DNA from 4 places in the Halomonas sp. IOP_14 genome. Region 1 is predicted to be linked to each of the others. Evidence: predicted binding sites of a transcription regulator. Region 1 holds the regulator's gene; each other region holds the start of a gene.
The links. The regulator sigma-54, encoded in region 1, starts transcription at its own class of promoters, with help from an activator protein. The targets are predictions, from matches to a motif close to TGGCACNNNNNTTGCTNT.

Region 1 (7,401 bases):
GCTCTGCCAGCGCCTCGATATTGAACTAGAGCAGGTGGCTTATTGTGGCGACGACCTACCCGACCTAGCGGCTATCAAACGTTGCGGCGTCGGCATTACCGTGCCAAACGCGCCGGACTATATGCATACCCACGCCGACTGGACTACCGAACGCCTGGGTGGCCACGGTGCCGTGCGTGAGATCTGCGATACGCTGCTTGAATCTCAAGGACACTGGGGCGCGGTGCTCGACACCTATCTGCACGGCCGCACGTAAATGTTTAAACGCTTTAAAGTACGCCTCTGGTTAGCCGGGCTAGTCATCGCGCTGGGGATTCTGCTGGTATGGCTTGACCCCCGCGGGCCTCAAGACACCAGCATCGATCCCGAAGCACAGGCTCAGGAACCTGGCCACGTGCTGGAAAATGCCGAGATTACCCTATTCGGGGATAACGGCAGTGTCATGCAGTCGCTAAAAACACCGCGCCTTATCCATACCCCGCAGCGCAGCGAAACCTGGACGGAAGAGCCCGAGGCAGTACTGTATGACAGCGAAAACCGTCAGTGGCTGGCCAGCGCCGCTGTAGGCACGCTCAACACCGCTACCCAAGCCCTGCTGCTGTCAGGTTCGGCTCGACTGTTTGCACCAGATGAAGGCTGGCAGCTAGATACCGAGCTACTGCACTATGATGGCCTCGAGCAGCATGCCTGGAGTGACACACCGGTATTGATGCAGCAACCGCCGCAGCAAATGAGCGCTTCACGTATGGACGTTTGGCTTAACACCAGCCAGGTTCGCTTAACGGATAATGTGCGCGGCACGCACCCCCCGGCCACACAACGCTAATAGGAACCGCCATGAAAGCCATGATTTCCCCAGCCCTGCTCTACACTGCACTGTTCGGTTTAGCGATACCTTTATCAGTGTTAGCCCAAACCAACTCATCTTCCCAGGCCCCAGTGGAAGTGGAAGCCGACCGTTTAGATCTTGATCAGCGGGCAGGCACAGCTGTTTATACTGGGGATGTGGACATTCGCCAAGGCGAAATGCAGCTGCGCGGCGAGCGGGTAGAGATCGAACGCAACGACGCGGGCGAACTCTCGACAGCCACCGCTACCGGTGAACGCGCCTACTTGCGCCATCAAGGCGAAGGGCAAGAAGGCCCCACGGAAGGCTGGGCGCGGCGAATTATTTATCACGTCGCCGAGCGTCGCGTAGAGCTGATCGACCAAGCCGAACTGACCCAGCAAGAGGACACCTTTAGTGGCGGTCGCCTTGAGTATTTTATTGACCGAGAAGTGATTCAAGCGCGCTCTGACGTTGATGGCAGCGAGCCCCAGCGCATACGCATGACCCTTCAGCCTGAACAATAGGGAGCCTAGCTGTGGCCACTGCTGACACTGCGCCGATCAAAACCCTTTATGCCCACCACCTGGCTAAAAGCTACAAACGCCGCCGAGTGGTCAAAGACATCAATCTGGAGATATCCCAAGGCAGTGTCGTTGGCCTTTTGGGCCCCAACGGCGCGGGCAAAACCACCTCATTTTATATGATTGTTGGGCTGGTCAAATCCGACGCTGGCAAGGTGGGTATCGACGATGTGGATTTAACGCGCGCCCCCATGCACGAGCGCGCAGCCGCGGGGATTGGCTATCTACCTCAAGAGGCGTCTATTTTCCGCAAACTCTCGGTTGCCGAGAATATTATGGCGATACTCGAGACCCGCAAAGAGCTTAACCGCAGCGACCGCGAACAGCGCCTGGAAGCGCTACTCGAAGACTTCCATATCACCCATATTCGCGACAACCTGGGCATGAGCCTTTCGGGCGGCGAGCGCAGGCGTGTAGAAATAGCCCGCTCGCTAGCCACAGAGCCCGCTTTTATTCTGCTCGATGAGCCTTTTGCGGGCGTTGACCCCATCTCGGTAGGTGAGATTAAAACCATCATTCGTGCACTGAAACAGCGCCATATCGGCGTGCTGATCACCGATCACAACGTGCGTGAAACACTAGACATTTGCGATATCGCCTATATCGTCGGCGATGGGCAAATCATCGCCAGTGGCTCGCCCGCCTCGATTCTCACCAACCAAAAAGTAAGGGATGTGTATTTGGGCGCCGATTTTCGCCTGTAATGTTTTTGCCTTAATCGCCCCTAAATAGCGCTTTAAAACAACTTTACGACCAATGGCATGCTTATTGCACTTGCGCCAAGCACTCACTCGCACTAGGGTGGAGCATTCTGATTAACGAGTGGTTCTCAGATGGTCATGAAAGCTTCTCTCCAACTGCGTATCGGCACACAGCTGACCATGACGCCCCAGTTGCAGCAGGCCATTGCGCTGCTGCAACTCTCTACGCTGGATCTTCGTCAAGAAATTCAGCAGGCCCTCGATGCCAATCCCATGCTGGAGCAGGAAGATGAATTTAGTGAACAGGCTGTCAGCGAGCCTAAGGAAGAAGAGTGGTCAGAGAGCATCCCTACTGAGCTCTCGGTAGATAGCGACTGGTCAGATACCTATCAAGATATGGGAAGCCAGGGGGGCAGCAGCAGCGAAGGCCCCGACTTTGAGCGCCAGGCAGCCGGGCAGAGCCTTCATGGCCACCTGCTGTGGCAACTCGCCATGACCGATTTTAGCGCTCGCGAGCAGCTTGTCGCGGAAAGTTTAATCGACGCGCTAGACGCCAACGGCTACCTGACCCAGCCGCTCAACGACATCCGTGAAGGGCTTCGTGCCCAGGGCATTGACGGGCTAAGCCAGCGCGAAGTGGAAACCATTCTACTCAAGCTCCAGCAGTTTGAGCCGACCGGCATATTTGCCCGTGACTTGCGTGAATGCTTGATGCTGCAGCTCGCCGCTCTCCCCGATGATACGCCACTGCTGGTTCCCGCCCGCCGCTTGGTGCGGCAGTTTCTCGAAGCGCTTGGCAAAGACGATATGCGTCTGCTGAAACGCCGTCTAGGGCTCGACGACGAACAGCTGGCCGATGTCATCCTGCTTATTCGCAGCCTAGACCCACGCCCAGGCAGCGCCTACGGCGACACCGATGACAGCTATGTCACCCCCGATCTAGTCGTCCGCCACGATAATGAAGGCTGGCATTTAGAGCTCAACCCCGAGGCCCTGCCACGGCTGCGCATTCAGCCCGACTACGCCAGCTTGATTAAGCGTGCGGATAAAAGCGATGACAACCAGTTTCTCAAAGAGCACTTGCAGGAAGCGCGCTGGTTGATCAAGAGCCTCTCTAGCCGAAACGATACGCTGCTGCGTGTTGGTCGCGAGATCATTACCCGCCAGATTGGCTTTTTAGAGCACGGCGAAGAAGCCATGAAACCACTGATACTGGCCGACATTGCCGAAGCCGTGGAGATGCACGAGTCGACTATTTCACGGGTAACGACGCAAAAATATATCCATACACCCCGTGGTGTGTTTGAACTCAAATACTTTTTCTCAAGCCAGGTGAGCGGTCAAGATGGTGACAGCCACTCCAGCACCGCCATCCGTGCACGACTCAAGAAACTGATTCAAGAGGAGCCGCCCGGCAAGCCGCTTTCAGACAGCCGCTTAGTGACGCTATTAGGCGAAGGAGGGATTCAAGTGGCGCGTCGTACGGTGGCGAAATACCGTGAAGCCATGGGCATTCCCTCTTCCAGTGAACGGCGTCGTTTGCGCTAACTTCGTTAACGTTTCAGGGAAACTCTCGACAAGGGCTTTGCAACGCGGCAAAAAGGGTTACAATCGAAGTACAGTCCGATGGATAAGGAGCACGTCAATGCAAGTAAATATCACTGGTCATCACGTAGAACTGACTGACGCCTTGCGTGACTATGTCAACGAGAAGCTTGAGCGTGTAGAGCGCCATTACGACAATATAACTACGGTGCAAGTCACCTTATCAGTGGAGAAAGAGCGCCAGCAGGCCGCCTGTACGCTGCACGCCGCAGGTGCTGACTTACATGCGGAAGCCCTAGACAGTGATATGTACGCCGCTATCGACGCACTAGCGGACAAAATCGACCGTCAACTCGTTAAACACAAGGAAAAAGCACAAGCTCGCGCCCAAGGCGCCGGTGTGCGTTAATTCAATGACGTTGGAAACCATACTCCCCCCGGAACGCGTTCTGTTCGACGTCCCCGGGGGCAGCAAAAAAAGGGTGCTGGAGTTTTACAGCACCTTTATCGCCCAAAATATCCCCAGCCTGGACAGCCAAGAAGTGTTTAGCCGTTTAATCGGCCGCGAGCGCTTAGGTAGTACGGGTATTGGTAACGGCGTGGCTATTCCTCATGCGCGTAGCCCCCACTGCAACGCCCCTATCGCTGGATTTTTGAAACTGGCTGAAGCGATCGATTTTGACGCTATCGACGGCGACCCGGTAGATCTGGTGTTTGTCCTGTTGGTACCCGAAGAGGCAGATGACACGCATCTCTCACTACTGGGTCAGGTAGCGACCATCATGAATGATGCGGACACGCGCCAGCAACTGCGTAAAGCAGCCAGCCAGCGCGAACTGCTTGAGCTGATTACCGCCAAAATTCGCGAGCAATCAGCGGCCTAAGGGTCTGAAACCCTGTTCAGGGCAGATCACAGCAGGTTATCCGCTCACCACCCTCAACGCAGCTTGATCAAAGCAAAGAGAGACTCTATGCAACTGGTGATCATTAGCGGCCGCTCCGGGTCAGGTAAATCTATCGCCTTGCAAGCGCTGGAAGATCTTGGCTACTACGCGATTGATAACCTCCCAGCTATGTTGCTGGGGTCGTTGGTGGATGAACTGCGTGACCAGGGCGACCGAGCACATTTAGCGGTGAGTATTGATGCCCGCAATTTGCCGGGAGCTCTGGAGCGCCTGCCCTCTTTATTAGACGAGTTGCGCCAGCGTAAAATCGACTTTCAAGTTATTTACCTGACCACCGATGCGCGCATACTGCTTGAGCGTTACTCAGCAACGCGTCGCCGTCATCCGCTGACCCGCGATAGCGAAATGACGCTGGAAGAGGCGATCAATAAAGAAGAGACGACGCTAGAGGATATTCGCGATCTGGCCGATCTATTGATCGATACATCACGATTATCGGTGCACGATTTACGCCGTCGCATTACCGACCAAGTAGCCCATCAGCGGCGCGACAAGCTGACGCTAACGCTGGAATCGTTTGGGTATAAACGCGGCGTACCGTTAGACGCCGACCTGGTCTTCGATGTGCGCTGCCTGCCAAATCCGTACTGGGATCCAACGCTGCGCCAGTTCACTGGCCGCGACGCGGAAATCGTGGCTTTTTTGAACAGCTATCCGATTGTTGATGCCATGAGCGACGACATCTTGGCCTGGCTAGAGCGTTGGCTACCCGCTTACCAGAATAGCCAACGTAGCTACATGACTATCGCGATTGGCTGTACTGGTGGCCAGCACCGCTCGGTCTATATGGCCGAGAAGTTAGCGGAAAAATTGACTCCTAGCATGGGCGAAGTTCAACTTCGCCACCGCGAACTGGGTCTGCACTACACCATAAGCGAACAGTTGGCCGCTCCCCTCGTCAGCGCTTCCACACCTAACGAGCGGCCAGAGACCTCTTAAGCGCGTCTATCCATTAATGACACCACTCGGCGAAAAGGAACCAGGGTGCCAGAACGCATACTTACACTTACCAATCAACGCGGGCTACACGCTCGCGCGGCGACAAAACTGGTCAAATGCGGCCAACAGTTCACGGCAAAAATACGCGTTTACAAACAGCAACAGGCCGCCGACGCCGCCAATATCATGTCACTGCTGATGCTTGCCGCACCTTGTGGCACCGAGCTTAGAATCACCGCCGAAGGCGATGACGCCGAACAGGCGCTTGAAGCGATTCAAGCGCTGTTCGACGCCCGCTTTGAGGAGGATCAGTAAGCCGCCGCTTGGCTTGTTAGTCCCCCGCCACGGTCATGGCATCAATCAACCAGCTACCCGTGTGAACACTGCCACGGGTATCAGTGTCATCGCCAATACCTACTAAGCCAGCAAACATCCGCTCCAGGTTTCCGGCAATGGTGAACTCTTCGACCGGGTACTGCACCTTTCCATTTTCGACCCAAAAACCTGCTGCACCGCGGGAATAGTCACCGGTCACACCGTTGACACCTTGGCCCATCAACTCAGTCACCCAAATACCCCGCCCCATCTCTTGCAACAAGCTTTCGCGTGATTGCAGTGGCGTTGCTAAACGCACGTTACGTGCCCCACCGGCATTGCCCGTGGTTTGCATATCGAGACGACGAGCGCTGTAAGAAGAGAGCATATAGCTGGCAATGCGTCCCTGATCGATAAAGCGATTATTGCGCGTTTGCACGCCCTCGCCATCAAACGGTGAGCTTGCCGTGGCGCCAATCTCCATTGGCCGCTCTTCGAGACTAAACCAGTCGGGAAACAATGGTGTACCGAGCCGGTCGCACAAAAACGAGGCCTGCCGGTAAAGCGCACCACCGGCTAACCCACCGAGCAGGTGGCCAATCAAGCCACTGGCCAACGATGGGTCAAACAGCACCGGAAAGGTGCCCGTTGGCGGCCGTTTAGCACCTAGCCTGCGCAGCGTACGCATCGCGGCTTCGCGCCCCACCTCAGCGGGGTCACGTAGCGCCTTGGGGTCACGGGCAGAGGTGTAGTCATAATCACGCTGCATACCGCTCGCGTCTTGGGCAATCAGCATGCAAGAAAGAGAGTGACTACTGCCCTTTTGGGTACCTAAAAAGCCGTGGCTATTGGCGTAAACGCGCACCCCTTCGCCACTGGAGAGAGACGCGCCATCTGACTGTGAGATGCCGTCAACGTCTCGCCCCGCCTGCTCGCAGGCAAGCGCTAACTCAATCGCCTCATCCGTTGTGAGCGCCCAGGTGTAGTGCACTTTTAGATCGGGCAACTCAGTAGCCATAAGGGAGGCATCGGCCAGCCCTGCGGCCGGGTCTTCGCCGGTATAGCGGGCAATCGCCAGCGCTTTCTCTACGGCTGCCTGGATCGAGGCACTGCTGGCATCAGTGGATGAAGCGCTGCCTTTACGTTGACCCACGTATAGCGTGACGGCAATGCCTTGGTCACGGGATAACTCAACCGTTTCAACTTCGCCCAGGCGTACGCTAACGCCTATACCCTGATCGACGCTTGCGCCTACTTCGGCAGCATCCGCGCCCAAGCGCTTCGCCAGCGCTAACGCCTCTTCGGCGCGCGCGGTCAATAGCGACTGCTGCGCGGATGCATCAAATGCCTGTGCCATATGGCCTCCTATTTCAACCGAATGCCTCTCAACCAAAGTCTTGCAAGAGAGTGTCATCGGCGAATCAATGTTGTACTCGCAGCTGGTATAATGCCGCCACGAATCTTGTCTGTGAGTCACACTATGCGTAAGCAACGTCCCGATCCCGTTGAAGTAGAAGAACAGGAAG
Region 2 (7,401 bases), on a different contig from region 1:
GCCCGCCGGAGAGATCGCCGCCACGGCGGTGTTTCATCTCTTTTAGCACTGGGAACAGTTCATAGACCCGCTCTGGGATTTTCTTCAGCCCGTCACTGCGGGCGGCAAGGCCGGTGCGCAGGTTCTCCTCTACGGTCAGCAGCGGAAATATCTGCCGCCCTTGGGGCACGTAGCCAATTCCCAACCGCGAGCGCGCCTCAACGGCTTTTTTAGTCAGCTCGATCTCGCCGGTCTCGGAGGTGTAGCGCAGCTCGCCACTTTTGACGGCCACTTCGCCCATCACGGCTTTCAGCAGCGTGGTTTTACCCACGCCGTTGCGTCCCATCACGCAGGTACACTGACCGGCGGGTACCTCAAGATCGAGATCCCAGAGGGTGTGGCTTTCGCCGTAAAACTGGTTGAGCTTTTCGATCGCTAGCATCAGGCGGCCTCCTCGTCATCGGCACCCAGGTAGACCTCGATTACTTTGGGGTCGTTGGAGACTTGATCCATGGTGCCTTCCGCCAGCACGCTGCCCTGATGCAAGACCGTCACCTGGCGGGCAATCGAACGCACAAAGCCCATGTCATGCTCGACCACCAACACGGACTGTTTACCGGCCAGCCCGGTGAGCAACTCGGCCGTGCGCTCCATCTCCTGCTCGGTCATGCCCGCCACCGGTTCATCCACCAGCAGTAAACGCGGACGCTGCATTAGCAGCATGCCGATCTCCAGCCACTGCTTTTGGCCGTGGGAAAGAATGCCTGCAGGTTGATGGCGCAGTGCTGTCAGGCCGATGGTTTCCAGTACTTCATCAATGCGGTCTTTGATCTCGCCGGTCATGCGGGCAGTCAGGGTAGGAAAAATCCGCTTGTCCGCCGCCATGGCCAGCTCCAGATTTTCAAACACCGAGAGCGCTTCGAAGACCGTGGGTTTTTGAAACTTGCGGCCAATGCCCAGGCTGGCAATATCAGGCTCGTTCATGTGTAGCAGGTTATGACGGCTACCAAACCACACGCTGCCGCTATTGGGGCGGGTCTTGCCGGTGATGATATCCATCATGGTGGTCTTGCCCGCCCCGTTGGGGCCGATAATGCAGCGCAGCTCGCCGTCGTTGATGGTCAGATTGAGGTTATTGATGGCTTTAAAGCCATCGAAGCTCACGGTGACATCTTCCATGTAAAGAATCGGCCCATGGCGAACGTCCACCGGCGAGGCTTGGGGCGCCATAAAATCGAACACCCGATCACGCTGTGTCAGCGATTGCAGAAAGCTCATGCGGAGGCCTCCTCGGGCGTGCTATGGGAATTATTAGGGTCAGAATTCGCCGTATCATCGCGCTTGCGACGCTTGAGGTAGCGAAACAGCCCCGCCACCCCTTTGGGCAGAAACACCGTGACCAGTACGAACATCGCGCCCAGGGCAAACAGCCAGGCATCGGGCATTACGCCGGTAAAGATGGTTTTGGCGTAGTTAACTAAAATGGCGCCTATCACCGCGCCATATAGCGTGGCGCGACCGCCCAACGCTACCCACAGCACAATCTCGATGGAGAAAATCGGCGAGAATTCGCTGGGGTTAATGATTCCCACCTGAGGAACATAGAGCGCGCCCGCCAGACCTGCGAGCATCGCCGAGACCACAAACACAAACAGCTGAAAGCGCTCGACCCGGTAGCCGAGAAAGCGCGTACGCGCTTCGGCGTCGCGGGTGGCCACGCTCACCCGCCCCAACTTGCTGGTCACAATCGCACGGCACAGGATATATCCCAGCGCCAGCGCAACGCCGGTGGCCAGGAACAACCCTAGGCGCGTGGCATCGCTGCGCAGGTCAAAACCGACGATTTCGCGGAAGTCAGTCAGGCCGTTATTACCGCCGAAGCCCATCTCGTTGCGGAAGAAAGCCAGCATCAAGGCAAAGGTCAGTGCCTGAGTGATAATCGACAGATATACACCGGTGACCCGTGAGCGAAACGCCAAAAAGCCGAATACCAGTGCCAGCAGCCCGGGGGCCAGCAGCACCATGGCAAAGGCGAACCAGGCCATATCGAAGCCGTGCCAGAACCACGGTAAGCTGTCCCAGTTCAGGAACACCATAAAGTCGGGCAACACGGGGTGGCCGTAGGTGCCGCGGTCGCCAATCTGGCGCATCAAATACATACCCATGGCGTAACCGCCAATGGCGAAGAAGGCGCCGTGTCCCAGACTTAAAATGCCCAGATAGCCCCACACCAGATCCACCGCCACGGCCAGCAACGCGTAGCTTAGGTACTTGCCGAATAGGTTAACGGTATAGGCGCCCACATGTAGTGGATTATCCGGCGGCACTGCCACGTGCAGGAGGGTGACCAGCGCCAGCGCGGCCAGTAGCACGCCGAGAAAAATCTGCGTAGAGCGTTCGCTGAATGGGCGTGTTAGCCAAAAATTGGTCGATGATTCGGTCGTTAAAGACATCGTTTAGCCCTCCGCAGCCCGGCCCTTCTGCGGGAAGAGTCCACGCGGGCGTTTTTGAATGAATAGGATGATAAACACCAGCACGATAATTTTGGCCAATACCGCGCCTGCCCAGGGTTCCAGCACCTGGTTAATGACCCCCAGCGATAGCCCGGCCACCAGCGTGCCCCACAGGTTACCCACGCCGCCGAACACCACCACCATGAAGGAGTCGATGATGTAGTTCTGCCCCAGGTTAGGGCCGACGTTGGTGAGCTGGGAGAGGGCGACACCGGCAAGCCCGGCCACACCCGAACCTAGCGCGAAGGTCATGATATCCACACGAGTGGCACGAATGCCCATGGAGCGTGCCATGGCGCGGTTTTGAGTCACCGCACGTACCTCAAGCCCCAGCCGGGTACGATGCATAATCAGCATCAGCCCGGCAAACACCACCAGCGCAAAGCCGAGCACGTACATGCGGTTAAGCGTTAATGACAACGCATCATTCACCACTAGCGAACCACTCATCCACTCGGGGGTGATGACGGTACGGTTAAGCGGTGAAATCACCGTGCGCACCAGCTGCTGCAGAATCAGGCTGATACCAAAGGTCGCCAGCAGCGTCTCCAGCGGGCGGCCTTTGAGGAACTGGATAACACCGCGCTCGATCGCCACACCCGCCAGAGCAGCGACCATAAAGCCCGCGGGAATCGATAGAATCAACGCCAGCCCAGGCTGGCCGGGCAGCAGTTGCTGCATCGCCCAGGTGGTGTAGGCGCCCAGCATCATCAGCTCGCCGTGGGCCATGTTGATCACGCCCATGACCCCGAAGGTGATCGCCAGGCCAATAGCAGCTAGCACCAGCACTGAGCCGAGGCTCAAGCCGAAATAGAGCGTTTCCAGACCACGATTGATTTTGAGCTGCTGCTCAATGCCCGCCAGAGAAGCGGCAGCGGCATTGGCGACGACGGGATCATCGCTATTGGCTGCCCGGCTCAATGCCACGCGGGAACGGGGGTGTAGGCTGCCGTCCAGCGCTTCGACCCCAGCCATTTCGCCCGCTTCGGCGCGGTAGATCGCCACGGCCTGGGTCAGCCGGTAACGCACCTGCTCGTCCTCTTCCTGTTCGATCAAGTCGTCGAGAGTGGGCACCAGCTCACCATCTACTTCCCCTAACAGTCGCTCGGCCGAGGTGCGGCGGCGCTCCACATTAGGCGAGTAAAGGTCAACTACCGCGATGGCACTGCGCAACTGATTACGCAGGTTGTTGTTGATGCCGATACGCTCCAGATCACGACGGGACATCTCGCCCAGCGCTTCGCCGGTTAGGACATCGGCCACCGGCCAGTCGCGGCCGCGGTTCTCTAGCACCAGCACGAACCGGCCGTCTTCGGTGCGCTGCAAGCGGCCATCCAACAGCGCTTGCAGCCAGTCACGGGCGCGCTCGTCGTCGCTTTGCAAAATCGCGGTAATCGCTTCGCCTTTGGCGGCGTAAGATTCAACGTCCAGCGCCGCCAACAGTTCGAGCGCGGCCGCACCGTCGGCAGTATTCATGGAGCTCGTTTGTGCTTGGGCGGTCACTGTGATGCTTAACAACAGTAGGCACAGCAGCCCTAAGGAAAGGAAACGCCTCATGGGGTTCTTCCTTTGGTTATCTAAAGAGGGGGAGTTAGCGTGCTCCCTCGCCACTTGGGCTTCAGCCTAGGGACGAGGGATCAGTATTACTCACTACAGGAGCTTTTACTCAGCGAGCGCCGCTTCGGCTTCTTCTGCTGCGGTGCTGCCACCGCACGAGCCGTTCACGACGTTGAAGTTGCCGCACTCCATCGGCTTGCGCCAATCGGCAATCAGGTCACGGGAGCCAGGTAGGTAGTCAGACCAGGCGTCGCCCGCCACGGTAGACGGTGTCTGCCAAACGATATCGAACTGGCCGTTGTCCTGAATCTCACCGATCAACACCGGCTTGGTGATGTGGTGGTTGGGCATCATCGCCGCATAACCGCCGGAGAGGTTAGGCACGGTTACACCGATAATGGCGTCTTTCACCGTATCGACGTCTGTCGTGCCCGCTTTGCGAACCGCTTCGGCCCACATATTGAAGCCGATGTAATGCGCTTCCATTGGGTCGTTGGTCACTGCCATATCGTCGCCGGTGTACTCAATCCAGGCATCGATAAAGTCGTAGTTGTCATCGTTATCGACGCTCATGAAGTAGTTCCAGGCAGCCAAGTGGCCTACCAGCGGGCCGGTATCAATACCGGTAAGCTCCTGCTCACCCACAGAGAAGGCGATGACGGGAATATCGGCAGCGTCGATACCCTGGTTGGAGAGCTCGGTATAGAACGGCACGTTGGCGTCGCCGTTAACCGTCGAGATTACGGCGGTCGGTTTACCCTCTTCACCGAAGCGGCGAATTTCTGCCACGATGTTCTGCCAATCGGAGTGACCGAACGGCGTGTAGTTGACCATGATGTCCTCATCCGCGATGCCGTGTTCATCCTTGAGGAAGGCCTCGAGGATACGGTTGGTAGTGCGCGGATAGACATAGTCGGTACCCACTAGCGCAAAGCGCTCGATACCGACTTCGTTGATAAGGTATTCAACCGCAGGAATCGCCTGCTGGTTAGGCGCTGCGCCGGTGTAGAAGACGTTTTCAGAAGACTCTTCGCCTTCATACTGCACCGGGTAGAACAGCAGCCCGTTGAGCTCCTCTACGACGGGCAGCACGGATTTACGCGAAACCGACGTCCAGTTGCCGAAAATCACGTCCACTTCTTCCTGGTCTAGTAGCTCCCGGGCGCGTTCGGCAAACAGCGGCCAGTTAGACGCCGGGTCAACCACCACGGCCTCTAACTGACGGCCCAGCAAACCACCGGCTTCGTTCTGCTGTTCGATAAGCATTTCGACGGTGTCTTTGAGGACAGTTTCACTAATCGCCATGGTGCCGGAGAGGGAGTGCAGGATACCAACTTTGATCGGGTCGTCGTCCTGGGCGATAGCCTGGGTGCTGACCCCCATGATGGCAGTGGTGAGTAAAGCGGTCGCGAAACGGCCACTTGAAAGGTATGGGCGAGGGTGTGTCGAGCGTTTGAGAGTGTGCATTGTTAATCTCCTTGCGCCCCTTATGACTGGGGTTTGTTATGACCGGGGCTTGATGATTGGCTTCGCACTTGGGGTGGTTGTGTTAGCTCCCCCCAATACGTCTACTAGCCAACAGCTCTTGCAAGGGGTGCGCCAGATTGGCACAAAGTTGTCTTATAGCTATCTAATCAGCCACTTAATAATCATCAGAAAATCTCGACTTTCTCAATATGCACCAAAATAAAGCGCAGAAAAGCAGCTAAAGCACCCTGCCAATGCACCAATAAGATTCGGTGCACCAATTAGATACGCGGGCTTTTAAAATACATAACAGCAACCCAGTGATTACTTATCAGTTACAGAACCACTCTTTGTTACCCGTCAAAAACGGAAATAAAAAAAGAGCGCCGACTTTCGTCGGCGCCCCGTTGCTCAACATTACTTCTTTAAGTATTTAATCGCTTTCAGGCGAACCTGAATTAGGGGTTGCCTTCATACCACGACGCAGCAGAGGGCCCACAATATAAGGCAGGATCAAGCCCAATCCAGCAAAAACCCAAAGGCCGATAGCCAGACCGCTATCCCAAAGAATCATCCAGTCGCCATCGGAGATATCCATGGCATGGCGCAGATTCTTCTCCATCTCTGGCCCCAACAACAAGCCAAGAATCACTGGCACCAGCGGAATCTCAAGCTTGCGCAGGACATAACCACCCACCCCAAAGGCCACCATAAAGTAGAGGTCAAAGATGGTGTTACTGATCGAGTAGATACCCACGAAGGCAATCATCGTGACGATCGGCAGCAAGTACATCGGCGGCACGGACAGCAGCTTGACGAAGATGCCCACCAACGGAATATTAAGGATCAGCAGCAAAAAGTTACCGATCAATAGTGCTGCGATCACGCCCCAGACGATGTCGGCATTCTGGGTGAACATCAGCGGCCCAGGGGTAATATTGAGCGAAATCAACAACGCTAAGAGTACTGCAGTAGTACCACTACCCGGCACACCTAGGGTTAGCATGGGAACCAGAGCACCGCTCGAAGCAGCGTTGTTGCCAGATTCTGGAGCAGCCACACCACGCGGGTCGCCTTGTCCAAAATAGCCTTTCTTACCCAACACACGTTTTTCAAGGGTATAGCTGATGAAGCTACCCAACGAAGCACCAGCACCAGGCAGCACCCCGGCGACAAACCCTAGCACCCCACCGCGAAAACTGGTGGGAAGAATTTCGCGGATATCTTTCCAGGAGAGCGAAAGTTTGTTGACCTTCATCTTCTCTTTACCACCGCCTGCACGCTCTTCGATGAAGAAGAGCAGCTCGGAAATGGCAAACAGACCGACGATAGCAATGATGAAGTCCACGCCTTCAAAAAGTTCGAGCACCCCAAAGGTGTAGCGCTGCACACCGGTATTGTCGATACCCACCGTGGCGATCATTAGACCAATACAGGCGGCAACCACTGTTTTGATGGGGTTTTTACCGGTAATACCGCCTAAGGTAGCGAACGCCAGCAGGAAGAGCGCAAAATATTCCGCAGGGCCGAACGTTAAAGCAAAGTTAGCCAACAATGGTGCCAGCAAGATCAAACCAATAGTGGCGATAAGACTACCGATAAAAGAGGCCACCGCAGAGATCGCCAGCGCCTCGGAAGCCTTGCCCTTCTGGGCCATAGGATAACCATCAAGACAGGTCATCATGGCCGGTTCATCGCCGGGAATATTTAACAGAATCGATGAGATACGCCCACCGTACATGGCACCCGCATACACTGACGTCAGCATAATCAGAGCCGTTTCTGGAGCGAGCCCTAAACTAAATGCCAGCGGTATCAGAATGGCCACGCCATTGGCAGGGCCTAACCCCGGCAAAGCGCCGATCAACGTGCCAAGAAAAGCACC
Region 3 (7,401 bases), on a different contig from region 1:
GGTGTCGACTATCCAGGTGGCGGATATACAGGTTCGTTGGCTCCTCACTCCTCACTTAAAGGTGGAGTGGGGCGAATAAGAATTTCATTCACATCTACATGGGCAGGTTGCGCTAGTGCGTAAATTACCGCATTGGCGATATCGCGATCTTCTAAGGCATGAGTTGGCGGCTCATCAAAAAAGGGGGTGTCGACCATTCCAGGTTCAATTAGCGTCACACGCATGCCGGTGCCACGTAACTCTTCACGTAAGTTGTAGCCAATTCCGGTGACCGCCCACTTGGTCGCGCTATACATCGAGCCTGGAATAGTCGTGCGGCCTGCGGCTGAGCCGGTGAGCAATACATGGCCTTTGCTGCGTTTAAGGGCGGGCAAACAGGCTTGAATAGTGAGGCCCACTCCATAGATATTGGTGAGAATCATCTCACGCCATGCGTCGTGGTCGGCTTCACTAAAGCCGCCGGGTGAACCGCCACGGCCAGCGTTGGCAAAGACGCCATCCAGGCGGCCAAAGGTTTCCAGCGCCTGCTCAACCATTGCCTGCTGCTGTTTCATGTTAGTCACGTCCAGCTCACAGGTCAGTACGTTTTCCGGCCCCAGCTCTTGCGCCAGTGCGGTGAGCTTGTCGCTAGAACGTGCAGCGAGTACTAACTTATAGCCTTCACGTGCAGCTGCGCGAGCGGTGGCCGCACCGATGCCGCTAGATGCGCCGGTAATTAATAGCACGCGGTGTTGCATGGGGTGCGCTCCTTGCTTGGTCAGTCAAGTGAGCTTTTAGCATGGCTAAGGTGACAGCATCCTGCAAATATAGGCTTAAGCAGCTTGGTATTGTGCTGCTAACTGACTGCTAACGAGGAGCCCATCTACTTTATGTTTTAGCATCGTTGCGTTTTAGCATCGCTGAGAGATCCAGTATCGCTTGAGCCATATCTGCCATGCTTTTGCTTTGATCCATTGAGGTTTTCCGCAGAAAGCGGTAGGCCTCCTCTTCGTTCATCTCCTGGTGGGCCATGATGAGACCTTTGGCGCGTTCAATCAGTTTGCGTTCTCGTAGCGCTTTGCGGGTATTTTCAAGCTCATCGCTGAGCCCTTGTAAGCGGCTGGCCTGGGCTTGGGTGAGCTCGATCAGCGAGCGGCCCAGGGGGGAGGTGAGAGCGTTGGTGGTCAGGTCACCTAATGGTTGCGCTCCATTCAGCGCCAACAGCTGCTCGCAGGGGGCGGGTGTAGGGTGGCAGGGCTGTGCCTTGGCTTTTTCTAAAGCCTCCTCAGCCTGGCCGATTTTGCGGTGGCAGAGCATGCTCAGTTGTTCAATCAGCGCATCTTCAACCGTTTTCATTGAGTCGATGCGCAGCGTGGTGAGTTCATACCAGGTTTCACCCAGCTTATCGGGTGTCTCTTTGGGTGGTGATTGTTTTGCCGACGAGCGCTGGCAGGCGATATCGCGCAGATGGCAAATACCCGACAGCGTTCGCGGTGAAAGCTCCTTCTGCCATGCCTGCTGCGCTTCGGGTGTCGCAAACTCTACAAAGGTGTCGAAGCAGCGCTGTTGATCCGACATTAGTTGGTTTAGCAGGGCACGGTGAGGCTCGTCGAAGTGGCCATGGGTAAAGCCAAAGGCGCCGCAGGCGCGCTCCTGGCCCGCCAGCTCTTTGCCTTGCATTAAGTGGAAAATCGCTACTAGCGTGCGGGTAATATCGGGATCGATAGAGGTATCTGCAGCCTCAAACACAATGGCTAGTAGGCCACTGGTCAACTGGTTAAACGCCTGGGTCGCTGCATCGGGGGTGATAGCAAAGGTATCAATGGCCTGGCGAAGCGCGCCAAGTTCGTCAAGCGCGTACCAGACGGCGGCAATCCGGCGCAGTAAGCGCGCGGCGGCCTGGGGGCGGGCCTCCTCACTGAGCGCTTCCAGCCGTTGGCGCATTAGTGTTTCGGCCTGCTGACTGTGTTGCCGGTAGGTGTCGCGGCGGGTTTTGAAGCGCTGCCCCTGGGAAACAAGGTAAATCGTCGATGCGCCCCGTTCACGCTGGAGCATATGAATGAAGCGGCTGATGTCGCCGACAATATCGGCGGTGGTGGCAAGGTGGGTAAGGTTGTCGATATCGCAACGGATGGCGGTTAAGAGCAGTTGCTGCGCTGAAGACATAGAAATTTCCTTGGTGACTCGCCGCCTAAATGTGAACACTCCCATACCGTTATTCTCCCATACCATGCCGAAGCGTATGGGAGTGAACAGGAACGTTATGGAAGTATGAGTGTACTGGAAAGCGCTTAGCGTAACGACAGAGCGCCCGCGCCTACATCATCACCTACTGCGTCGCTATACGCTTTGGCCTCTTCTGCTTCGGTAGCATCGCTAAAGCGTACCACCAACACACATGAAGCCAGGATCAGTACAGTGAGGCCTAAATAGAACAGGCCTTGCTGATAGGTCAGGCTTTCGCTGCGGAACAGAAAGGCAGCGCCTACCGCGCCCACGTTACCGCCAGCGCCGACTATGCCCGCCACGGCACCCAGCGCCTTTTTGTTGATAAACGGCACCACGCCAAAAGTAGCGCCTTCCGCCATCTGCACAAACAGGCTGAACACCAGCATGATACCTATCGCTAGGCTTAATACGTGCATCTGCGAAAACGCTACCAACGCAATACCTTCGCAAACCAAGGCAATAAACAGCCAGCGAACACGTCCTTTCAAGCCCCCTTGCTTAGCGAAAAGATCCGAGAAGACGCCGCCTAAAGTACGCGCAAAAATATTCATTAAACCAAACAGACCGGCAATCAGACCCGCGGTGGCCAGGGTAAGCTCAAACTTATCAAAGAAGTAGATGGCGGCAATATTGTTGATCGTCAGTTCCACGCCAAAGCAGAGGCCATAGACAACGAACAGCGCCCAAACACGAATATCCTTGGCGGCGGCTAGAAAGCTTTGCGCGGCACCATTTTCACCTGAAGCTTCAGGCAATTCGCCGCGTGCGCGCAGGTCGCTGAAGTTGCCGTTGGGGGCATCCTGGGTAAAGAACCAGTAGCCAATGCCGGTAAAGAACATCACTACACCAGGCACCATCATCGCTAAACGCCAGCCAAAGGCTTCGTTAACGCCCAGCATCAGCATGCCCGAGAAGATTAGTGGCATCAGTATCTGCGTGGTGCCACCACCCAGGTTTCCCCAACCTGCGCTAGTAGCGTTGGCAGTGCCGACCACATTGGGGGCGAACATCATCGAGGTGTGGTACTGGGTAATCACGAAGGAGGCGCCAATGGCCCCAATGGCTAAGCGCGCCAATAGAAAGGTTTCAAAGCTATCGGCCAAGCCAATGCCCATCACCGGAATAGCGCCTAATATCAGTAACCCGGTATAGGTTTTACGCGGGCCGATGCGGTCACACAGTACGCCAATTGCAAGGCGCACAATGACCGTAATCGCTACCGAAGCGATAATCGTATTGCCGATTTGTGTTTGAGTCAGTGAAAGGTCTTCTCGAACAATCGCCATAAGAGGGGCGATGCCGAACCAGCCGAAGAAACAGATATGAAACGCGAACCATGAAAAGTGGAAAGCGCGCATCTGAGGAGTCGAGAAGTTAAGCAGCCGAATGCGGTTGGCTTTGTTGCGTATGTCCATGGGATGGCCTCACGGGGCATAAAACGAGTTAGTCGCTACGCAACGCAAACAAGTTAGCGCGTTACGCAAACAATTGACGAGAACATGCCTTCACCGTTGAAGGTCAGGTTCGACGCACTCGTACCCGACTGGGCCTGGTCCACGCCTACCACCACTGGTAGGAGTTATGCAGGTAGTTTGCCAGTTGAATATTTATTGCTAAAAATCAATATCTTAATTTATTTTTGTTGTGCGTGTTAGAGATGAGTGATCAAGTCTATGCTGCATGATTGGGCATGCAACGCCGATTTTGCGGCATCTTGGTGCTAGAAGGGTGCAATGGGCGGACTGAACGTGCAGCCATTATTCATGTAAATAGACGGCATCAATATCCAGTGTGGAGTGGCTACCAATCGCTTCAAAGTGTTCGCTTAACCAACGTTCAGCGGCAGCTTGTCCCTGCTCGAAAAGATGGCATAGAAAAGGCCACTCAGAATTGGATTTGCTGGAGACGGAGAGGCCCTCAAGTGCCTGCTCGCCGCTAATGCGGTGGAACAACGCCTGCTGGTAGCAGTTTTCAATGCCTTGCTCATCGAGGGTATGCTTAAGCAGCGCAATCATACGGATCTCTTTAATCAGTGCTGAGTTAAAGGTGATCTCGTTGAGGCGATTCATAATGGCCGATGCCGAGGTGGGGACTTCGTTACGGCTGATTGGGTTGATTTGTATCAGCAGAATATCCCGTGCGCTGCACTCCTCCATGAGAGGAAACAGGGCGGGGTTACCCATGTAGCCACCATCCCAATACGCTTCGCCGTCGATCTCCACTGCTTGGAATATAAAGGGCAAGCAAGCGGAGGCCATCACCGCGTCAACGCTCATCTCTTCACGGCGGAACACCCGCTGTTTACCCGTGCGTACGTTAGTGGCCGCGACAAACAGCTTAAGCTGTTGGCATTGCCTAACCCGCTCGAAATCAATATGTTCGGCCACGATATCGCGCAGCGGATTTATATTGAGTGGGTTGAGTTGGTAGGGGGAGGCCACACGGCTTAATAGGTCCATCGCAATAAAACCGGGCGAGTGATCCAGGCTCCAGTTGCCGGTCAATATGTCCAAGGGAGAGCGGCGGATGGGGCTGGCCATACCCGCGCGACTCACCGCTTGCCAAAAGTCGTGCAGTGCTTGCCGAGCGGTCTCTTTATCGCCTCTTGTGAGCGCATCGGCCATTACCACGCCATTCATTGCCCCGGCGCTGGTGCCGCTGATGCCCTCAATCTCAATGCGGTCATCTGCCAGTAGGCGATCAATGACACCCCAGGTATAAGCCCCGTGGGCGCCACCGCCTTGTAACGCGAGATCTAGCTTTTTGACCTGTGCCATATGCTTTTTCCCATTGCTGCTGGTGAGGAAAGTGGTTTTATTGCAACCAGCATGGCATAGGCGGCTAGATAAGACGAAAGGCTATTTAGCGTACAACGGCTATTTAAGGTGCGCCCGCAAGCGGTGAGTGATGATTGGTTGAATAGGGCGCCTCATACATGGCGTGCTCCATGAGGTTGTCCAACTGCAGGGCGAGCTGCTGGCTGGCTTCTTCCATGACTCCCAAGGCGGCCAGTTGACCATTGCGGTCGCCCAGGCGGGCAAACTTAAGTGCTTCCGCGCCACTGTCATGCATACGGCGATGGGGTGCCGCCAGCGCTCGATAGGCCTCAGTGCGGGCGTAACGTTGGTGACCTTCTCCATGTTGATGCCAGCGCCCTAAACGGCATTGGTGATGGTCTTCTAGGGGAGTGTCTGTGTTGGCAGAGAGGAGCTGCTTATAAAGCCGACACTTCCACACCGCATGATCAAGCTTCGCGGAGTGTAAAAACGCAGCGGTGGCATTGTGATGAATCACCTTGTGCATATGCTGAGCTTGGTCAGCAAGCTGATGCACTGCCTGCTTAGCTGCTTGCGCGGAATGGGTAATCTCCTCGTCGGCCAGACGTTTTTTCACTACGGCCTGCGAGTGTTCTCTTACCTGGCTATTAATTTGCTCCATCAGTAGGCTGAGCTGATGGCTCAAGCTGTGCATAGTCAACGCTAAGCGGTGGACATCGTCTGCAATGGCTGCCAATCCTGGAGATTGCTGGCTAGCGGCATCGGTGCTGCCAAGCAGACCTTGGCTATGGGCCGTTTCGAGGGCCGTACTTACCGCTAACGCCTGGGCGTGGCCTGCACTACGGGCGAGAGCGACCTGTAGCTGGCTTAAGGCGTGCAGAGTTTTAGCTAACACTAATGGGGGTAACGCTTCGGTACGTTCAGTGTCGTGGCAGCGTTGGTCAAGGCTACTGACCGCCTGTTCAGCGGTGGCAATTAAATTAACCGTTTCCGTTAGGGTGGCCCGCTCGCCGGCAAGCTGATCCGCGTACTCCTGTATGCCACTATTGAGAGAAGCCAGCATATCCGCGCCTCTTGCCTGCAGCATGCCGATGGATTGTGCCGGTTTCATCAGGCTCAATAATCGACAACTGGGGGAGGGGGTAGCAGCGTCAAGCTGAGTGCGTAACTCGGCAACTTCCTGTTCCAGGCGGCGAATTTTTTGGTACGGGTGCATAAAGGTGAACATGGCAGAGACACCTACGGCAGATAGCAATATTTTGTGTTAATTTGTCACAAAGTATTGCAGAGGGTTCCCTTGTGCGCCTGATTTAGCGGCCGAAAATGATAAAATTCAGCTACTGATTGCCTGTAAGACTGAGGTTGTTAACGTTCCCCTCATTAAGAGTCTGGGTAACATTAGCGCCGGGCTAGCTGTGCGGCGGTGGCCGTGCAGCCTAAAAACGCGGAGGTGGCCAGCCACTCGGCATCGGGATAATAAGCGAACACATACTGATCCTCTTTTAGACTGTCGATCAGCGGGTAAGTGACGTCTTCGCGTACCGCTGGGCAGCCATGGCTGCGCCCGAGCCGCCCCGTTTGGTTGATAAAGGCGTCGCTTACATAGTCCGCGCCGTGGATCACAATAGCGCGCTCAAACGCCAAGTCATTGACGTTGGGTTCCAGACCCTCCAGGCGCAGTGAATAGCCGTTGCGCCCATAGTAGCTGTTCATAGTGCGAAATAGGCCAATGCTGGATTGATGGCTATCGGGGGTATTGGAAAACGTCTCTGCTTGGGCGTCGCCAGACCCCTGGCCGTGGGAGACCAGCTCTTCGAAGAGTAGCTTATGCTGGAGCAAATCAAATACCCACAAGCGCGGCTCGGTAGATGGCAGCGAGTAATCGATCACTGCCAAGCGCTCGGCATTAGGCTCGGCGCAGTTAAGCGCTTGGGCGGCTAAACGCAGCGCATCGGGCGAGGCCTGGGGGGCGAGCTGCAGCAACTGATGGTGTAAAGGCAGTATGCCGCGAGGTGGCGTTGAATCAACTTGGGCGAAGAAACTGGCAGCGTGGAGCGGTAATGTAAATAATGTAAAAGGGAGAGAAAATAATAACGTGGCAACATTTAAACGAAGAGCCATAAAAGTCGATCCTACGAGCAATATAAGTCATTATAAAGATTAGCCGACTAATATAAAAAACAGGGTCGGCGATGTGGAAGACTATAATAACGCAAGGAGAGGGCGATGAACGAGATACAGCCACTAAGACAATGGGCGATAGGGGTCGCTCTTTGTCTCACGCTTACCCACAGCCCTTTAGGCATTAGCTATGCGAATGCGGATTCAGCGCCGTTACAACAGGCGTTAGCCCAGCAATTAAGCGCGGTTGAGGCGCAGCGGCTACCCGTTACTGAGTTTTATCAACTGCGTGATG
Region 4 (7,401 bases), on a different contig from region 1:
GAGCGCTCTGACGCGGAACCGCTGGCTCCTTCGCTGACTTGTATTTCCAGGTGGCGCACCTGCATATCTGCGCAGCGGCGTTTAATTTCATGGCGTGCTCCGGGGCTGAGGGAGCGGGTTGGCAATAGCTGCGAGACAGGTTGGCCAATAATCTGTTTGGCGTCGACCTCGAAGAGTTGCTCCGCTCCAGGGTTAAGGCTGGTCAGGGTGCCGTCTGCCTGCCAGGTAATCACGCCATCGCGGAGATTGCGAAGCATCACGCGGGTATGTCCAACGGCGCTTTCAAGGGCAGCGGTTACGCGATTATAGCTCGCCGCTATTTCGCCCACTTCGGTAAACGGGTCGGCGTCAATTCGCTGGCGCATATCACCCTGCTGTTCATGCTGGCGCATATGCTCAAGCAGTTGGTTCAACTCATTTTTGGCGCCATGCTCGGCGAGATTGAGGCCCATCTTTTCTGCTTCAGGTGAGACGCGTATGGGCAGGAAGCGCCGGGTAATGCGGAACAGTAGCCAGGCGCTGCCAAAGCTCCAAACGCCGCACACCACAACACCGATCAACTGAACGCCAAACTGAGCGGATCGCGACAAGCCACTATCCATCAGTGTTAAGTCAGCGACCCAGGGCAGTGCTAGCGTACCCCATACGCCCGCGACGAGGTGCGAGGGTATGGCGCTGACTGCATCATCAATATGTTTGCTTATCAGCCATTCGCTGGTCAGTACCATCAGTACGCCACTAACCGCACCCAGCCCAAATGCCGCCGATAAGGAGATCACATGAGCGCTGGCGGTGACGGCGACCAAGCCCGCAATGGCGCCATTAATCGCATACATAACGTCGGCGTAGCGCCGAGTGCGTAGCCCCATCAGCATGCCCGAAAGGATGCCGCCGACGGCGCCCAAAACAGTATTGGCTATTATGCTGGGTATTTGCTCGGTAACGGCCAGGGTGCTACCGCCGTTAAAGCCAAACCAGCCTAAGATCATAAACAGTGCGCCTAACATGGCGAGGGGTAAGTTGCCTGAAGGGAAGGCAGTAGGTGGTTTACCGTGGCTGAAGCGTCCGCTGCGTGGCCCAATACACAGTACCGCTGCCAGGGCGACCCAACCGCCTACGCTATGTACGACCGTGGAGCCCGCAAAGTCGACAAACCCTAGCGCCCCTAACCAGCCTTCCGCGCCATCCAAAAGCCCGCTCCATGCCCAATGCCCAAAAACCGGATAGATAACCAAGGCTATCCAGAGGGCCGTCCAGGTATAGGCTAAAAAGGGCATACGTTCTGCCACTGCGCCCGACACAATGGTAGCGGCGGTGGCGCAGAACATTGCTTGGAAAATAAAAACGGTAATCACCCAGTGGCTGGAGGCTTCTAATTGCCAACCAAACAGCGTTGTGCCGATTAAGCCGTGGTGAGAGTCGCCAAACATGAGACCAAAACCGACTAACCAAAAAATACTGACGGCAATGGCAAAGTCCGCTACGTTTTTCATAGCGACGTTGATAGCATTCTTGGTGCGCGTAGTGCCCGCTTCCAGGCAGAGAAAGCCAGCTTGCATCACAAATACCAGAGCAGCGGCCCAGAGCACCCAGAGCATATCGAGCAACGAGCTGTCCAAATTTAGCGTGGTAGGCATGGTGTTTTCCTTAGTATCTTTTGGTGCAAGTGCGCTTCTTTTTGGTGCTTTGTTTGTTTTAAGCGGAAGGAGGGGGAACCGTTGCACCGGTGCTAACTGACTGCTATTCAGGTTTCCTAATAGAAACTAAGCAATTGTTATGCCGCTAATAGTGAAGTCATCCTTTTTAACGCTAATGGCAGCATTAATTACTGATTTTTAGAAATAAAATAGCGTTTTCTACTGTGTTAATGCGCATTGATTGGTGATATTTTTCAATTAGTTATAGATCTTCAATTGTGGTTCATAAACGCTGAAAAGGGAGTGCATCAAGATGGCGCGTCAAACGGTAGTTTTGGGAGCAGGCATGGTCGGTGTCAGCATTGCCTGGCATCTGCGCCAGCGTGGGCATGAGGTGACCCTGGTAGATCGCCTTCAGCCTGGCCGCGAAACCTCGTTTGGCAATGCGGGTATCATTCAGCGGGAAGCGGTAAGGCCTTACCCTTTTCCCCGCGACGTTAAAACGCTCCTCAGCGTTTTACCTAACCGTCGGGTAGATATTCGTTACCGCCCCGCGGGTATGGTCAACGCCGCCTCCCCGCTATTGCGCTACTGGATGAACTCAGCGCCGAAGACTTACCAGAAAATCGTGCCGGAATACGCCTCACTGATTCAGCTTTCGCTAAAAACCCACGGCCCGATGATTGAAGCCGCAGGCGCTGAGCACTTGGTGCGCAGGCAGGGATGGCTTGAGCTATATCGCACGCCTGAAAAACTTGCTGCGCGGATAACCGAGGCCGAAGAAGCACGGCGCCTTTATGGCGTGCAGTTTGAGCAACTGGATAAGGCGGCTCTTGCGCAGAAAGAGCCCTCTTTGAGTGACACCATTATCGGCGCAATTCACTGGCTTGATCCCTGGACGGTTGCTGATCCAGGTGGGTTGGTCGCGGCTTACGCCCAAGCGTTTAGTAATGATGGCGGGCGTATTTTGCAGTCGGATATCAAGTCGGTTCAGCAAATGGGTGATCGCTGGCAGGTCAATACCGCTGCTGAAGCGTTAGAAGTAGATGACGTCGTCGTGGCGCTAGGGCCCTGGGCGGGAAGCTGGCTAAAAGAATTGGGCTACCACTTTCCTACCTTTGTAAAACGTGGCTACCACATGCATTACGCGCCTCAAGCGCCAGCCAAGCTAAACTTCTGGGTTATGGATGCCGAGGTGGGCTACCTGCTGGCGCCGATGAACGCAGGGGTTCGCTTGACTACCGGCGCTGAGCTTGATCGCTTGGATGCGCCTGCTGATGTCAATCAACTGGGCGCCGCCGAGAAAGTGGCACGCAGCGTGTTCCCCTTGGGCGAGCGACGCGATGACGCCCCTTGGAAAGGCGCGCGCCCCTGTTTGCCCGATATGAAGCCAGTGATTGGGCCTGCGCCAAGGCATCCAGGGTTGTGGCTTGCCTTTGGCCATGGCCATCAGGGGTTCACTCTGGGGCCCGCCACCGGTCATCTAATGGCGGATATGATGGAGGGGCAGCCCACGGCCATCGATATGGCACCATTTCGTGCTGATAGGTTCTAACTAGCGCTTTATTTATTAATGATCAGGCGAGTTAGGCCGATAGTAATAGACGCTAGCACCAGTAATAGAGACGGTATCTTTGCGCGTGATCTAATGCTTTGCTAGTTTATAAGTACATTTGCACACCATGAGGTGGATATATGGATGTAGGCATCAGCAGTTCAGTCAGTGCATCGCTGTATATGAATCAGGCGCAAACCGCCGAACAGGCTCAAATGCAGGTTTTCAAAGAAGCTTTGGATACGCAAGCTGATCAAGTAACTGAAATAATGGCCTCTGCCGATACTGGCGCGCAGCCAGATCTAGCTAAAGAGGGCACCCTAGGTACGCAGGTAAATACCTTCGCCTAGCCCCCGGCTTTGGTGGTGGTTAACATCGGCCTTGTGCCACTTTGTAAGATTAAAACGCTGACTTGTTCAGCGTTTTTTTGGCCTTTTTCAAGAGCGTCACATTTGACGCCACCCGCGACAACAGCCGCCTCCAAGCGTTACAATTGTCGCAATGGACATGGCTCAACGCGCGGTGGCCAGTTAGCGAAAGCTGCTGAGTGAGTGCTGCGAATGAGACCCTATATTTGAAGAGGCACAATGAAAGAGACTCAATTAGCCCGTGAAGCCGAGCTTCGCAGGACATTCGCTATTATTTCGCACCCCGACGCCGGTAAAACCACCATTACCGAAAAAATGCTGCTATTTGGGAATGCCATCCAGTTAGCCGGCTCGGTGAAGAGCAAGCGTAACGATCGCCATGCAACGTCAGACTGGATGAAGATGGAGCAGGAGCGGGGGATCTCGGTAACGACCTCGGTGATGCAGTTCCCCTACGGCGGCCGCATCGTCAATCTGCTGGATACACCGGGTCACGAAGACTTCTCTGAAGATACCTACCGTACGCTTACGGCGGTTGACTCTGCCTTGATGGTGATCGACGGCGCCAAAGGTGTTGAGGATCGCACCATTAAATTGATGGAAGTGTGTCGTCTGCGCACCACGCCGATCCTCACTTTCATCAACAAAATGGATCGCGATATCCGTGATCCCATTGAGGTGATGGATGAAGTTGAAACGGTACTGAATATCCAGTGTGCGCCGATGACCTGGCCGATTGGCATGGGTCGCCACTTTAAGGGCGTTTATCACCTTTATAACGACGTGATTCATCTTTATACCCAGGGGCAGGGTAGCCGCATTCCCGAGGATAAGCGCATTGAGGGTTTGGATAATCCCGAAGTGGATGCTGTGCTTGGAGAAGAGCAGGCCGAAGAGCTGCGCATGGAAGTCGAGCTGGTGCGCGGTGCCTCCCATGAGTTTGATCTGGATGCTTACCGGAGGGGGGAGCTTTCACCGGTCTATTTCGGTACCGCCATGGGTAACTTTGGTGTGCGTGAAATGCTTGACGGTTTTGTCGAGTACGCGCCGCCGCCCCAGGCCCACGAAACCGATACGCGGGTAGTCACATCTGATGATGAGCGCTTCACCGGCTTCGTGTTTAAAATCCAGGCCAATATGGATCCCAATCACCGCGACCGCATCGCTTTTTTGCGCGTCTGCTCGGGTAAGTACGAAAAGAACATGAAGATGCGCCATGTGCGTATCGGCAAGGACGTTAAGATTGCCGACGCCTTGACCTTTATGGCCTCCGACCGCTCCCAGGTAGAAGAGGCTTGGCCCGGCGATATTATTGGCCTGCATAATCACGGCACGATTCAGATCGGCGATACCTTTACCGTGGGCGAAGATATGCGCTTTACCGGCATACCCCACTTTGCCCCCGAGCTATTTAAGCGCGTACGGCTTAAAGATCCACTTAAGATGAAGGCGCTACAAAAAGGCTTGCAGCAGCTTTCCGAAGAGGGGGCTACCCAGGTCTTTATGCCGATGGACAACAACGATCTGATTCTCGGCGCCGTAGGTACCCTGCAGTTCGATGTGGTCGCCCACCGTCTCAAGGAGGAGTACAAGGTCGACTGCCTCTATGAAGGTGTCAATGTCCAGACAGCTCGCTGGGTCTACTGTGAAGATGCCAAAAAGCTGGAAGAGTTCAAGCGCAAGGCCAGCGCCAACCTGGCGATCGATGGCGGTGGTTATCTCACCTACATTGCGCCTACCCGGGTGAACCTGCAGATGACTCAGGAGCGTTGGCCGGATATTCGCTTCCAGCCTACCCGCGAGCACTAATCCCTATATGTCAGGCGTTCCCATGCTGATAGATGCTCATTGCCATCTCGATTTTACTCAGTTCGATGATGATCGGGCTGAGGTGTTCGAGTCCGCTAAGGCAGTGGGTGTCGTGCACTTTGTGGTACCGGGGACGACCCGTTCGCGCTGGCAGCAGGTGCTGGCGCTCGGCGAGCGGCCGGATACGTCGGTATGCTTGGGCTTGCACCCTTACTTTGTCGATGAGCATCAAGCGTCGGATATCAACGCGCTTGATCATTTGCTCGCTGAGCACCCTGAGATAGTAGCAGTGGGCGAGTGCGGTATTGATGGTCGCTTTACCGACACGCTTGAAGCGCAGTGGCACTACTTTGATGTCCAGCTGAAGCTAGCGAAACAGCATTCTCTGCCGGTAGTGGTGCACTGTGTCCACGCCAACGATAAGGTCGCCAAGCGCCTACGCCAGCTTGCGCTTCCAGAGGCAGGGCTGATTCACGCCTTCTCAGGCTCCATTGAGCAAGCAACCAAGTTTCTCGATCTGGGCTTCAAGCTGGGGTTGGGCGGCGCAGTCACCTATGAACGCGCCAGGCGGTTACGGCGAACCGTTGAGGGACTGCCTGACGATGCCTTTGTGCTGGAAACCGACAGCCCCGATATGCCGCTTAGCGGCTACCAGGGCATGCGTAATGAGCCATGTCGAGTGGCTGAGGTATGCAGCGTTGTTGCCGCACTGCGCGGGCAAACAGAGGAGCAGGTCGCAGCTCAGAGCAGTAATACCGCCGCGACGCTGTTTGGCTTGCCTTCAACCTAGAATAAGCCTAGCCGTTAAGGCTAACTGCCAGCTGTTCAGGGTCAACGCGTTCAATCGTATAGGGTAACGTGAGAAGTGTCGCTGGCACCCCATCTAAATAAAGTTGCATAGTTTCTTCGGCGACTTTGGTGCTCATGACTGCCAGTAATTCGACGCCGCCTTGATGATTAAACGCACTGACCACCACTTCACCTACCGCTTTATCGTCACTATTAACCACGCTAGCACCTGCTGCGGGCAGTGAGTCGGCTTCTAAGCTAATACGCATCAAGCGCTTTTTCACCTGACCCCGGAAGTGTGCTCGGGCGACGACTTCCTGGCCGGTGTAACAGCCTTTTTTAAAGCTAATGCCGCCCAGCGCTTCCCAGTTCAGCATTTGGGGCAGGAAGTGATCCTGTTGGGTATCGGTTAGCCACGCCAAACCGCTACGAATATCCTCAAGCTGCCAAGCGTTACGGCCCGCTTGGTCATCCTGAGCCGACGCTAAATCGACCTTGCTGTCGTTTGCGAAACACAATAGCCAGCGCGGTGTCTCACCAGGGTAGCGGATTGCGCAGGCCTGATCGTTGCTAGTATGGGTGCCTACTTGATCAGCTAGCGTCAGGCCCAGCTGATTCGCAAGCGATTGGGCCTCATCGCTGGCACCAATGAATACTAGGTCGCGTTGGCTGGTTAGTTCAGCACGGTAAAAAGCGGCGAATTTTTTAAGATGACTCTCTAGGCTATCCAATAGGGTATTACTGAGCAGTAGCCGATAATGCTCTTCGCCCAAGCGCATTAGCTGGGCGTTGGCCAGCATGCGGCCCTTAGGCGTGCAGAAACAGGTGAGCGGCGCAAAGTGCCCGTCGGCCAAGCTGACTTGGGCGCTGGTCTGGCCCTGTAGGAACTTTTCTGCATCCGCCCCCTTCACATCCAGCGCGGCTAAGTGGTTAAGGCGGACGCTGCCAAGGGCGGGGGTGCTAGCGGTAACGGTCGCCATAAAAACTCCTGCAAAAGTGGGAAAGCGTTCGATAGTGATGCATTCAGTACGTAAAAGTAAAAGTGCCTTGAATGCTATTAGGTGTGGGCAGTCGTCACTGATTGCAAGGCACCATTAGCGTGCTAGACTCTTTCTCTTGTATCAGTTTTGCACAGGGCAACAGGTAGGGAAACGCTATGGCACAGCAGTCGTTGACATTCCAGGGTGTTAAATCGGTCGATCAGGTGAACAAAATCACCACGGCGCTCATGATGCTTGATGGC

Region 2: urtA (urea ABC transporter substrate-binding protein) is a predicted target of sigma-54. The motif match lies at 5,634-5,651, and genes of this name have one in related genera.
Region 3: K7H09_RS19590 (NarK family nitrate/nitrite MFS transporter) is a predicted target of sigma-54. The motif match lies at 3,789-3,806, and genes of this name have one in related genera.
Region 4: amt (ammonium transporter) is a predicted target of sigma-54. The motif match lies at 1,765-1,782, and genes of this name have one in related genera.

Annotation. Positions count from the first base shown of each region.
Region 1 covers NZ_JAINWD010000004.1:86,699-94,099, forward strand. The annotation lists gene K7H09_RS04950 (KdsC family phosphatase) at 1-256, shown strand, start outside; gene lptC (LPS export ABC transporter periplasmic protein LptC) at 257-826, shown strand; gene lptA (lipopolysaccharide transport periplasmic protein LptA) at 838-1,353, shown strand; gene lptB (LPS export ABC transporter ATP-binding protein) at 1,365-2,114, shown strand; gene K7H09_RS04970 (RNA polymerase factor sigma-54) at 2,244-3,659, shown strand; gene hpf (ribosome hibernation-promoting factor, HPF/YfiA family) at 3,757-4,065, shown strand; gene K7H09_RS04980 (PTS sugar transporter subunit IIA) at 4,070-4,540, shown strand; gene rapZ (RNase adapter RapZ) at 4,628-5,560, shown strand; gene K7H09_RS04990 (HPr family phosphocarrier protein) at 5,606-5,875, shown strand; gene pmbA (metalloprotease PmbA) at 5,892-7,232, opposite strand; gene yjgA (ribosome biogenesis factor YjgA) at 7,356-7,401, shown strand, end outside.
Region 2 covers NZ_JAINWD010000018.1:17,312-24,712, reverse strand. The annotation lists gene urtE (urea ABC transporter ATP-binding subunit UrtE) at 1-421, opposite strand, end outside; gene urtD (urea ABC transporter ATP-binding protein UrtD) at 421-1,257, opposite strand; gene urtC (urea ABC transporter permease subunit UrtC) at 1,254-2,432, opposite strand; gene urtB (urea ABC transporter permease subunit UrtB) at 2,436-4,049, opposite strand; gene urtA (urea ABC transporter substrate-binding protein) at 4,155-5,516, opposite strand; gene K7H09_RS13740 (tripartite tricarboxylate transporter permease) at 5,950-7,401, opposite strand, start outside.
Region 3 covers NZ_JAINWD010000039.1:2,302-9,702, forward strand. The annotation lists gene K7H09_RS19580 (SDR family oxidoreductase) at 45-737, opposite strand; gene K7H09_RS19585 (nitrate regulatory protein) at 868-2,145, opposite strand; gene K7H09_RS19590 (NarK family nitrate/nitrite MFS transporter) at 2,271-3,623, opposite strand; gene K7H09_RS19595 (patatin-like phospholipase family protein) at 3,966-4,985, opposite strand; gene K7H09_RS19600 (CZB domain-containing protein) at 5,089-6,213, opposite strand; gene K7H09_RS19605 (murein L,D-transpeptidase catalytic domain family protein) at 6,384-7,106, opposite strand; gene K7H09_RS19610 (L,D-transpeptidase family protein) at 7,212-7,401, shown strand, end outside.
Region 4 covers NZ_JAINWD010000024.1:1,998-9,398, forward strand. The annotation lists gene amt (ammonium transporter) at 1-1,637, opposite strand, end outside; gene K7H09_RS15985 (NAD(P)/FAD-dependent oxidoreductase) at 1,951-3,192, shown strand; gene K7H09_RS15990 (putative motility protein) at 3,333-3,542, shown strand; gene K7H09_RS15995 (peptide chain release factor 3) at 3,780-5,369, shown strand; gene K7H09_RS16000 (TatD family hydrolase) at 5,392-6,159, shown strand; gene ygfZ (CAF17-like 4Fe-4S cluster assembly/insertion protein YgfZ) at 6,167-7,138, opposite strand; gene K7H09_RS16010 (hypothetical protein) at 7,315-7,401, shown strand, end outside.